Linked DNA regions of Pseudosulfitobacter sp. DSM 107133. The protein of the gene in region 1 binds, or shares a complex with, the protein of each later gene. Links are inferred from orthologs where the notes say so. Each region holds a gene or a part of one and is shown in the gene's direction. Other genes may lie near its edges.

What was found. The genes of interacting proteins can lie anywhere in the genome.
Region 2: the proteins of dapF (region 1) and DSM107133_RS16305 are in contact, whole or in part, in a solved structure (PDB 5YGU), measured with the Escherichia coli proteins. The link is inferred for Pseudosulfitobacter sp. DSM 107133 from one-to-one orthologs.

Annotation. Positions count from the first base shown.
Region 1 is NZ_CP085154.1:234,483-242,645, reverse strand. The notes cover bases 2,385-5,272. They hold dapF (diaminopimelate epimerase), read left to right. Parts: upstream 2,385-3,351; coding sequence 3,352-4,194; downstream 4,195-5,272. Other genes in these bases: mtaB (tRNA (N(6)-L-threonylcarbamoyladenosine(37)-C(2))-methylthiotransferase MtaB), read left to right, coding at 4,191-5,272; DSM107133_RS01170 (GFA family protein), read right to left, coding at 2,430-2,855; holA (DNA polymerase III subunit delta), read left to right, coding at 2,385-2,433. In the rest of the region: leuS (leucine--tRNA ligase), read left to right, coding at 1-981; LPS assembly lipoprotein LptE, read left to right, coding at 968-1,435; more of holA, read left to right, coding at 1,432-2,384; more of mtaB, read left to right, coding at 5,273-5,438; DSM107133_RS01150 (cytochrome c1), read right to left, coding at 5,523-6,371; petB (cytochrome b), read right to left, coding at 6,385-7,731; petA (ubiquinol-cytochrome c reductase iron-sulfur subunit), read right to left, coding at 7,746-8,163. UniProt on the Escherichia coli protein: Involved in the succinylase branch of the L-lysine biosynthesis and in the biosynthesis of the pentapeptide incorporated in the peptidoglycan moiety. Catalyzes the stereoinversion of LL-2,6-diaminopimelate (L,L-DAP) to meso-diaminopimelate (meso-DAP).
Region 2 is NZ_CP085154.1:3,271,034-3,274,583, reverse strand. What follows is about bases 461-3,158. They hold DSM107133_RS16305 (RNA pyrophosphohydrolase), read left to right. Parts: upstream 461-1,417; coding sequence 1,418-1,900; downstream 1,901-3,158. Other genes in these bases: DSM107133_RS16295 (adenosine kinase), read right to left, coding at 2,499-3,158; DSM107133_RS16300 (GNAT family N-acetyltransferase), read right to left, coding at 1,903-2,499; DSM107133_RS16310 (NADPH-dependent 2,4-dienoyl-CoA reductase), read right to left, coding at 461-1,307. Also shown: more of DSM107133_RS16310, read right to left, coding at 1-460; more of DSM107133_RS16295, read right to left, coding at 3,159-3,488; nth (endonuclease III), read right to left, coding at 3,485-3,550. UniProt on the Escherichia coli protein: Master regulator of 5'-end-dependent mRNA decay.

The DNA of each region.
Region 1 (8,163 bases):
TACTGGATGAACGTCGATCAATATATCGGCGGGGTTGAGCACGCGATTTTGCACCTGCTCTACTCGCGTTTCTTTGCCCGTGCGATGCAGATCACCGGCCACCTGCCTGCGACTGCGGTTGAACCCTTTGACGCGCTGTTCACACAAGGGATGGTAACCCATGCGATCTATCAGAGCGTCGGAGACAATGGCCGACCGGTGTACCACTATCCCGAAGCGGTCGAGCTGAAGGGGGACAAGGCGTTCCTGATCGACGGCGGCGGCGAGGTCGAGATCGTCCCATCGGCCAAAATGTCCAAGTCGAAGAACAACGTGGTCGATCCGCTGAACATCATTTCATCCTTCGGCGCCGACACCGCGCGCTGGTTCGTGCTGTCCGACAGCCCGCCCGAGCGTGACGTGGAATGGACCGCCTCGGGGGCCGAGGCCGCGTACAAGCACCTCAGCCGGGTCTGGAACATCTCGCACCGGATCACCGACATGGATCACGACGCGCCCGGCGAAGGCGACGACGACCTGCTGCGCGCCATGCACAAATGCATTCACGACGTGACCGTCGCGATTGAATCCTTTGGCTTCAACGCGGCGATTGCCAAGCTCTACGCCTTTACCGCCACCTTGCAGAAATCCAAGGCAGGCCACACGGCGCAACGCACTGCCGTGATGACGCTGGCGCAGCTGATGGCCCCGATGACGCCACACCTGGCCGAGGCGATCTGGTCGCATCAGGGCGGCGCGGGCCTGATCACGCTGGCCGACTGGCCGAAAGCGGACGAAGCGATGATGGTGGACGACACCGTGACCCTGCCGATCCAGATCAACGGCAAACGGCGTGGCGAAATCACGGTTCCCGCCGACATGTCGAAGGAAGAGGTTGAAAAGCTGGCGCTGGCCAGCCAACCTGTTCAAAAGGCCCTGGACGGGGGCCAGCCGAAAAAGGTGATCGTGGTGCCGGGACGGATCGTCAATGTCGTTGTATAAAACGCTTCTTGCGCTGCCCCTGCTGGCCGCCTGCGGCTTTGCGCCGGTTTACGGGCCGCAAGGGGCAGGCACGGCGTTACAGGGGCGCGTTCTGGTCGAAGCGCCTGACACCCGCGACGACCAGCTGATGCTGCAACAGATCGAACGCCGCCTTGGCCGCGCGGGCGACCCCGCCTATGGTCTGGCGATTGATCTGATCGTGACACGGGAAGGTCTGGCGATTGACGCCGATGGCGACATCGACCGCTATAACCTGTTGGGGACGGCCACATATACGCTGACCAGCAGCGCCAACAGCGCGGTTGTCAGCACCGGAACCGTCACCAATTTTACCGGCTATTCCTCAACCGGATCCACCGTGGCAACGCTGGCCGCCGAACGCGATGCGCGTCAGCGGTTGATGACAGCGCTGGGTGACATGGTCGTTGACCGGCTGGTCGCCACCAAACTATGAAGCTGGCCGGTGCACAGGCGAACGGCTATTTCGCCAAACCCGATCCGGACAGCACCGGCATTCTGATCTACGGGGCCGACGCCATGCGCGTGGCGCTGAAACGCCAGCAACTGCTGAAGGCATTGATCGGCGACAAGGGCGAAGAGGAAATGCGCCTGACCCGCATCCCCGCCGCCGAGTTGCGCAAATACCCCGCAATGCTGCTGGACGCGATCAAGGCCATCGGGTTCTTTCCCGGCCCCCGCGCTGCCTTTGTCGAGGATGCAAACGAAAACACCGCCGCGACGATCATCGCCGCACTTGCCGACTGGCAGGCGGGTGATGCGCAAATCATCGTATCAGCCGGAGCGCTGAAACCCACATCAAAGCTGCGCAAGGCCTTTGAAGGCCACAAATCCGCTCTGGCGGTGGGCATCTATGACAATCCACCCACCCGCGACGAAATCGAAGCCGCCCTGCGCGCGGCGGGTGTCACAGCGCCGGACCGCGCGGTGATGGACATGCTGAACGATCTGGCCCGCGCGCTGGACCCGGGCGATTTCCGCCAGACACTGGAAAAGATCAGCCTGTATAAACACGGCGACGCCACGCCGCTGACCGCCGAAGACATCGTCGCCAACGCACCCACCTCGACCGAGGCCGATGTGGACGACGTGTTGCTGGTGGTGGGCGATGGCCGCGCGGCCGATATCGGGCCGGTGATGCGCAAATTGCAGGCGCAGGGCGTGACCGCCGTCACCCTGTGCATCGGTGCGATGCGCCACTTCCGCAACCTGCACCGCGCTGCGGTGGACACGTCGGGACGCCCGCAAATCTGGGGATCGAATCGCGACCGGATGCTGGCGCAGGCCCGCAACTGGGGCCCTGCCAAGCTGGAAACCGCGCTGACCGTACTGACCGATACCGATCTTGCCCTGCGCTCGGCCGGACAGCACGCGCCCGCCATGGCGCTGGTGGAACGCGCCTTTATCCGTCTGGCGATGTTGGGCGCGCGCTAGTCCGGGCCAAACATCGCCATCACCTCGGCCTCGGTCATCTTGTGCGTATCGCCGGCAAAGGCATAGCCCGGCGGCTTGCGGTCAATGAAAATCTCTCCGTTCAACGTGATACCGCCCGCGTCGTCCAGCGTGCCCAATCCGACGTGATAGGTGCCCTGATGCGGGCCAGGGGCGGTGACGCGGTAATAGATGCTGCACCCGCAGGTGCCGCAAAAGGCCCGCTCGGCCCAGGGCGATGACGTGTAGATGGTCAGTTTGTCCTGTCCCTCTATCGTGATGTCGTCGGGGGCAACCTCGACCCCAAGATAGACGCCACCCGACCACTTGCGGCACATGCCGCAGTGACATGCACCGGTGTGGCGGACATCTGCCGTGATGCTGTAGCGGACCGAACCGCAATTGCAGGACCCAGTTCGTGCCATTTCATTTCTCCTGAACAATGTGGATGCAGATTAGCAAGGCATGGTGACAGATAATGTCAGCATGCCTTGAACCGCCCCACCGGCGACGCTGCCGCGCCTGTCAAACGTCAGATGACGAGTTAATCTAACGTTGCAAACCGGGCCGAATTTGGCAAAGCCGTCGCTGGTACAGCGCGCAGTGCGCCGCAGGACCGCGCCGTTGTTGACGAAACAAGCGTATGCCACTCAAGAAGAAGGACACCCGAGACATCAAAACCAATGTGGAAAAGCCCCGAACGCCCGCCGAAAACGGCAAACTTCATATCGTCCTTCAATGGGAGAAAGTGGTGAGCCGTGTTGGGTTCGAACCAACGACCTACTGATTAAAAGTCAGTTGCTCTACCAACTGAGCTAACGGCCCACTAGGCGGCTAACTAGAAAGAGTTGGCGGGGTGGTCAAGCCCTATTCACCAACTTTATTGGCTCAGTACTGGATTCGTCTTCGGGGCGGCGTTATATGCGCGCCATGGCACAGGATTCTCGAACAAATTTGCCCTTCATGAAGATGCACGGGCTGGGCAACGACTTTGTCGTCGTCGATGCACGTCTGAAGGGTGTTGCGATTACACCTGCGCTGGCACAGGCATTGGGCGACCGTCACCGTGGTGTGGGATTCGATCAGCTTGCTGTCATCACCAAGGGCGCGGCAGACGCGCATCTGACGTTTTACAATTCAGACGGATCGCTGTCCGCCGCCTGTGGCAATGCCACCCGCTGTATTGCGCGCTATCTGATGGACGAAAGCGGGGCCGATGCACTGCATCTGACCACCGATCGCGGTGATCTGGCAGCGCGCGACATGGGCGATGGAATCACCTCGGTCAACATGGGCCACCCACAACTGGATTGGGACGAGATTCCACTGGCCCACGAGATGGACACGCTGGAGCTGCCCATTGACGGCGCGCCCACCGCAACCGGCATGGGCAATCCGCACTGCACCTTTTTCGTGGACGACGCCGAAGCCGTCGACCTGAGCGACCTTGGCCCCCGCATTGAACACCATCCGCTGTACCCTCAGCGCACCAACGTGCAGGTGGCGCAGATCACCGGACCCGACCGCATCCGTATGCGCGTGTGGGAGCGTGGCGTGGGGCTGACACTGGCGTCTGGCTCGTCGTCGTGCGCCACGGCTGTCGCAGCGGCGCGGCGTGGTCTGACGGGGCGCGATGTGGTGATTGATCTGGACGGCGGGCAACTGCGCGTGGAATGGCGCGACGATGGCGTCTGGATGACCGGTGCTACCATGCACGTCTTTTCAGGCCATCTGACGCAGGCGTTTCTGGACAGCCTGACATGAGCGCCCCGATCTTCTCGAATCACGGCTGCCGCCTGAACGCTTACGAGCTTGAGGCGATGAAGGAACTGGCCGAGGGCGCGGGCCTGCAAGACGCCGTGGTGGTCAACACCTGCGCCGTCACCGCCGAGGCCGTGCGCAAGGCCCGTCAGGACATCCGCAAGCTGCGCAAGGCCAATCCGAACGCCCGCCTGATCGTGACCGGCTGCGCCGCGCAGACCGAGCCGGACACCTTTGCCAATATGGCCGAGGTCGACGCGGTGATCGGCAACACCGAAAAGATGCAGGCCAACACATGGTCCGGCCTTGCCGGCAACTTTGGCACCGAGCCTGTGCAGGTTGACGACATCATGTCGGTGACCGAAACCGCTGGCCACCTGATCGACGGTTTCGGCACCCGCAGCCGCGCCTATGTGCAGGTCCAGAACGGCTGTGACCACCGCTGTACCTTCTGCATCATTCCCTACGGTCGCGGCAACTCGCGCTCGGTCCCTGCGGGGGTCGTGGTGGATCAGATCAAACGGCTGGTGGACCGTGGCTATAACGAGGTGGTGCTGACCGGTGTCGACCTGACGTCCTGGGGGGCCGACCTGCCCGCCGCGCCACGTCTGGGCGATCTGGTGATGCGTATTCTCAAACTGGTGCCCGACCTGCCGCGCCTGCGAATCAGTTCGATTGATTCGATCGAGGTGGACGAGGCGCTGATGCAGGCAATTGCCACCGAACAGCGGTTGATGCCGCATCTGCACCTGTCACTGCAACACGGCGACGACCTGATCCTGAAACGGATGAAACGGCGGCACCTGCGCGGCGATGCCATCCGCTTTGCCCAAGAGGCGCGCGCGTTGCGGCCGGATATGACGTTCGGGGCCGACATCATCGCAGGCTTCCCGACCGAGACCGAGGCGCATTTTGAAAACGCGCTGGCGCTGGTCGAGGAATGCGACCTGACGTGGCTGCACGTCTTTCCCTATTCGCCCCGTCCCGGAACCCCTGCGGCGCGCATGCCGCAAGTGAACGGCCGCGCGATCAAGGAACGCGCCGCACGGCTGCGGGCGGCGGGCGCAGCACAGGTTCAGCGCCACCTGAACGCACAGGTGGGCCGCACACACCAGATCCTCATGGAAAGCCCGCATATGGGCCGCACGGCGCAATTTACCGAAGTGCATTTCGACGCGCCCCGGACCGAAGGCAGCATCGTCACCGCCAGCATCACGGGTATGGCGGACAGTCATCTGCTGGCCTGAAACCACCCGCCAATCACCAGACAACGAAAAACCCCCGCCCTGTTGCCAGCGCGGGGGTTTATCATGTCGTTCGATGCGTCAGGATCAATCCTTGCGCTTGTACTTTTTCTTGACCGGCGCCCAGATGCGCTTGTTGGTCAGGTACAGCAGAACCGACAGCAGAGTCAGGAACAGCACGCCGACAAAACCGGCCTGTTTGCGCTGCGACAGCTTGGGTTCAGCTGTCCACATCAGGAACGCTGCAACGTCCTGCGCTTCGTGGTGCAGCTCGTTCGAGTGACCATCGGCAAACTCGACGTCCTCACCACCCAGCGGCGGTGCCATAGCGATCCAGCTGCCGGGGTACATGTGGTGACCGTGTTCGTCCTTGCATTCCTCGGGGAAACCGCCGGCTGCGAAGGCCACGTTGTAATAACCCGGAAAATCTTCGGGCGCACAGCTGGGGGCCTCTTCATAGCTGCTCAGCAGGGTGGCGATATACTCAGGACCACCGATGCCTTTCATCAGCTGGTTGATCCCCAGACCATAAGGACCATGGAAACCCGCACGCGCCTTGGCCATCAGGCTAAGATCGGGTGCGTTTTCCAATGCCGAATGGGGGAAGTGATCCACCGGCTTGCCAGGGCGCGTGTCGTCCAGCTCGGGGTCGAAAACCTCGAATTGTTCGGCATAGGCGCGAACCTGATCTTCGGGCAGGTGTGGCCCGCCTTCGTCACCCAGCGTGCGCAGCGGTACGAATTTCAGACCGTGACAGGCCGAGCAAACCTCGGTGTAGATCTGAAGGCCGCGTTGCAGCTGGTTGGTGTCATAGGTGCCGAACGGACCGTCGAAGGGGAAGTCGAAGTTTTCGACATGCACTTCTCCGCCAGCGGCATAAGCGCCTCCAGCCAGACCAACGGCCACAGCAGCGCCAAGTACGATTTTCTTGAACATGGTGCTCATCCTCTTATTCCGCAGGCTGCGACGCAGCGTCGGCCTTGGCCGAACCGGTCTTGGCCACTTTTGCGGCAAAGTCTTCTTCGATCGTTGCGGGCTGCGCATCCGGCTTCTCGATCACGCCCAGAATCGGCAGGATGATCAGGAAGTAGGCAAACCAGTATGTCGCGCCGATCAGCGAGAAGGTGGCATAGGGTTCTTCCGCAGGCATCGCCCCCAGCCACATCAATGCGACAAAGTCGATAACCAGCAGGGCAAACCACATCTTGAACATCGGACGATAGCGGCCCGAACGTACCGAAGATGTGTCCAGCCACGGCACCAGTGCCATCACCGCAATCGCGCCGAACATCGCCAGAACACCAAAGAATTTCGCGTCAACGATACCGCCGGTCAGGAACGATGCGATCTGCACCACCCAAACCTCGGACGTGAAGGCACGCAGGATCGCATAGAAGGGCAGATAATACCATTCGGGCACGATGTGCGCGGGTGTCGAAAGCGGGTTTGCTTCGATGTAGTTGTCCGGGTGGCCCAGATAGTTGGGCATAAAGCCGACAACCGCAAAGAACACCACAAGGATAACGGACAGTGCGAACAGGTCCTTGATCACGAAGTAGGGCCAGAACGGAAGCGTGTCTTTCTCGGCTTCTACTTTCGACCCTTTGCGCACATCAACGCCCGTGGGGTTGTTGTTGCCGGTCGAGTGGAAGGCCCAGACGTGTACGATCACAAGACCTGCAATCAGGAAAGGCAGCAGATAGTGCAGGCTGAAGAAACGGTTCAGCGTGGCGTTATCAACAGCAGGCCCGCCCAGCAGGAAGGTTTGCAGGCTGTCGCCGATGAACGGGATCGCGCCGAACAGACCGGTGATAACCGTGGCACCCCAGAACGACATCTGACCCCAGGGCAGAACATAGCCCATAAAGCCGGTCGCCATCATCAGCAGATAGATCAACATGCCGATAATCCACGTGATCTCACGCGGGGCCTTGTAGGACCCGTAGTACAGACCACGGAAGATGTGGGCGTAAACAGCAACAAAGAACAGCGAAGCGCCGTTTGCGTGCATGTAACGCAGCATATAGCCGCCGTTCACGTCGCGCATGATGTGTTCGACACTGGCAAATGCCATATCAACGTGCGGTGTATAGTGCATAACCAGCACAACACCGGTGGCAATTTGCAAGACCAGGCAGAACACCAGAACGATGCCCCAGATCCACATCCAGTTCAGGTTCTTGGGTGTGGGGATCATCAATGTGTCGTACAGCAAACCGACAACGGGCAGACGGCTGTGAAGCCATTTTTCTGCACCAGTTTTCGGTTCGTAATGGTCGTGAGGAATTCCAGACATTGCGTTCCCTTCCCTTAACCCAGTTTAATCGTGGTTTCGTCCACGAATTCAGCCACAGGAACCGGAAGGTTCTGCGGTGCTGGCCCTTTGCGGATACGGCCCGCAGTGTCGTAGTGTGAACCGTGGCAGGGGCAGAACCAGCCGCCAAAGTCGCCTGCGTCGCCCAGGGGCACGCAGCCCAGGTGCGTACAAACGCCCATCATCACCAGCCAGTCGCTGTCCGCACCGGCTTCGCCGCCAGCAGGAACCAAAGACCGGTTCGGATCTGTCGCAGGCGCGTCGCCCGCAATATTCGCGTTGCGTGCGATCGGATCGGGCAACGTATCCGTATCAACCGCATTCGCAGCGGCGACTTCGGCTTCGGTCCGGCGCCGGATGAACACGGGCTTGCCCAGCCATTTCACGGTCAACTGTGTGCCCGGTTCAACGCCG
Region 2 (3,550 bases), 3.0 Mb from region 1 along the record:
ACCATGGTGCGATACCAGTCGACCAGCCCCCAGAACTCTTCCTTGCCGGGGATTTGCTTGGCCATGTTCAACTGCCCGCCGACCTCGTCTGACTTGTCAAACAAGGTCACGCTGTGCCCGCGTTGGGCGGCGGTGATAGCGGTGGACAGGCCTGCGGGACCTGCGCCGACGACGGCGATTGATTTTGGGGTGTCGGTTGGCGTGATCGGCAGTTCGGTTTCATAGCAGGCCAGCGGGTTCACCAGGCACGAGCTGATCTTGCCGCCAAAGGTGTGGTCCAGACAGGCCTGATTGCAGGCGATGCAGGGCGCGATCTGCGCAGCCTTGTCTGCGGCGGCCTTGGACACGAAATGCGGGTCGGCCAGCATCGGGCGGGCCATCGACACCATGTCGGCGCAGCCCGTCGACAGGACCTCCTCTGCGACCTCGGGGGTGTTGATGCGGTTTGACGTGATGATGGGAATGTTCACCTGACCCATCAGTTTCTTGGTGACCCATGCAAAGGCCGCGCGCGGGACCGAGGTGGCGATGGTCGGGATGCGCGCCTCGTGCCAGCCGATGCCGGTGTTGATGATGGTGGCCCCCGCTTTTTCGATTTCCTTGGCCAGTTGCACGACCTCGTCAAAGGTCGATCCATCGGGCACAAGGTCGATCATCGACAGGCGGTAGATGATGATAAAGTCATCGCCCACGGCTTCGCGGGTGCGGCGGACCACTTCGATCGGCAGGCGCATGCGGTTTTCATAGGAACCGCCCCAGCGGTCGGTGCGCTTGTTGGTGTGGGTCACAAGGAACTGGTTCAGGAAATACCCCTCGGACCCCATGATTTCGACCCCGTCATAGCCGGCCTCGCGGGCGCGGGCGGCGGTGTTGACGATGTCGCTGATCTGTTTCTCGATGCCTTCTTCGTCCAGCTCGTTCGGCGGGAAGGGGGAAATCGGGGATTTGACGGGGCTGGGCGCCACGCACTTGGGGCTGAAGGCATAGCGGCCCGCGTGCAGGATCTGCATCGCGATCTTGCCGCCTGCCGCGTGGACACGGTCGGTGACGACGCTGTGATTCTTGATGTCTTCGTCCGTCGCCAGCATTGCGGCACCGGGTGCGACCGACCCTTCCATGTTGGGGCCGATGCCCCCTGTCACCATCAGGCCCACATCGCCGCGCGCACGTTCGGCGTAGAACTCTGCGACACGGTTCCAGTCCTTGGTTTCCTCAAGGCCGGTGTGCATGGACCCCATGAGCACGCGGTTCTTCAAAGTGGTAAAGCCAAGGTCGAGCGGGGCGAGCATGTGGCGGTAAGCTGTCATGGAATCCTCCGGCGGTATGATTTCGCGCTATTTCGCCCCAGTTGGGCGGGAATGTCATGTGCAACGCGGCGTAAGGCAATATATCACAGCCCAAACGACAGGAGAGTACGATGACACCGGAAGAGATTAACGCGCTGCCATACCGGCGCAATGTGGGCGTGATGCTGGTCAATGCGGCGGGGCAGGTCTGGGTCGGGCAGCGTCATGACCGGTTCCGTGAATTCTGGCAGATGCCACAGGGTGGCGTGGACAAGGGCGAGGATGCCCGAGCAGCCGCCCTGCGCGAACTGGAGGAAGAGACCGGCATCCCGTCGTCATTGGTCGAGGTCGAGGCTGAAACAGCGGGCTGGTTGCCCTATGATCTGCCGCACGATGTGGTGCCGGACATCTGGGGCGGCAAGTATCGCGGGCAAGAGCAGAAGTGGTTCCTGCTGCGGTTCAAAGGGGCGGACGGGGATGTGAACATCGCCACCGAGCATCCCGAATTTGTCGCATGGAAGTGGGTCGCGCCCGCGCAGGTGGTGGACGGCATCGTGCCGTTCAAGCGCGATGTTTACGCCGCCGTGTTGGCCGAATTCGAAACCTATCTGTGACCCTAAGGGGCCAACAGCGGCACATGCGGGGCCAGCGCGTCGTCAAACCCTTTGGCCACGCGCGGGTCGTCGTCGATTTCGACCTGTTGGCGGATCGGCGTAAACCCTGCACGGCGGTAGAACCCCAGCGCCTGCGGACTGTCCAGCGTGCAGGTGTGGACGTGAAAGCGGTTGATGTCGCGCGCCCATGCCTGATCAATCGCGACGTCCATCAGGTAACGCCCTGCACCAAGGCCGATCAGGTCCGGGGTAACGCCGAAGAATGCCAGCTCGCATTCCCCTGACACGCGGAAATCCAGTTCCAGCAGGGCGGCGTCGGTGCTGCCTTTGGATAGGGTCCAGATGGCGACATCGTCGCTGTGAATGATCGCGGCCAGTGCATCGTCGGACAGGCCACGGCGCGAGAACCACAGCCAGTCTTCACCCACCGCCTGAAAGATGCGGCGATACCAGTCCAGATCCGGCTTTTCCATGCGGCGCAGGGTCCAGCCCTGAGGGGCAGTGCGCCCCGAGATGTCGGCACGCGCGCGCATTTCCAGATGCGTGACCACTGTGGCGATCTTGCCCAGCGGTACGTCATGCATTCCGTTTTCCAGCATCAGACCAGACCTTCCTTGCGGAACACCTCCATCATGTCCGCTTCGGGGCGGGGACCGATGTGGCTGATAACCTCGGCAGCACAGGCGTTGCCCATGCGCCCGCAGGTGGCCAGATCGCGCCCCGAGGCGAGACCAAACAGGAAGCCGGCGGCAAACTGGTCGCCCGCACCCGTGGCATCGACCGGCACAACCTTGGTCACCGGCACGTCCACCCGTTCGCTGTTGCGGATCAGGGTCACGCCATCGCCCGAACGGGTGCAGACCACGGTGGGGCACATGGCGGCGGTCTTGCCCAAGGCTGCTTCAAGGTCGTCGGTTTCGAACAGCGACTTGATTTCGGCCTCGTTGCCAATGACATAGTCCAGTTCTTCGCCGATCATGCGCAGGAAATCGGCGCGGTGGCGGTCAACACAAAAGGGGTCGGAAATGGCGATGCCCGACATGCCCCCCGCCGCGCGGGTCAGCCGCGACGCTTGCAGGAACGCCTGTTTGCCATGGTCCTTGTCGAACAGATACCCTTCGAGGAACATGATCTTGGCCGCCGAGGCGACAGCGTCGGGCACATCGGCCGGGCCCAGATCGGTGGAGATGCCCAGATAGGTGTTCATCGACCGTTCGCCATCGGGCGACACAAAGATCATCGAGCGTGACGTGGGCAGATCGCCGCCCGCAACCGGTGCGTTGACAAATTCGGTGCCCACACCGGTCATCGCGTCGGCGTAGAACCGGCCCAGAACGTCATCGTTCACCCGTCCGATAAAGGCGGTCTTCATACCCAGCGCACCGACGCCTGCAAGCGTGTTGGCCACCGATCCGCCGGGGGTCTGCAAGCGGTCGTTCATTGCGCCGTACAGCACTTCGGCGCGGTCGCGTTCAATCAGCTGCATGATGCCTTTTTCGATGCCCATGTTGCCCAGAAACTGGTCGTCGGCATGCGAGATGACATCGACAACGGCGTTGCCGATGCCAACAAGTTCATATTGTGTCATTGGGTCTTGTCCTCGAATTGGCAGAGATCGCGGATGATACAGGTGCGGCACTGGGGCTTGCG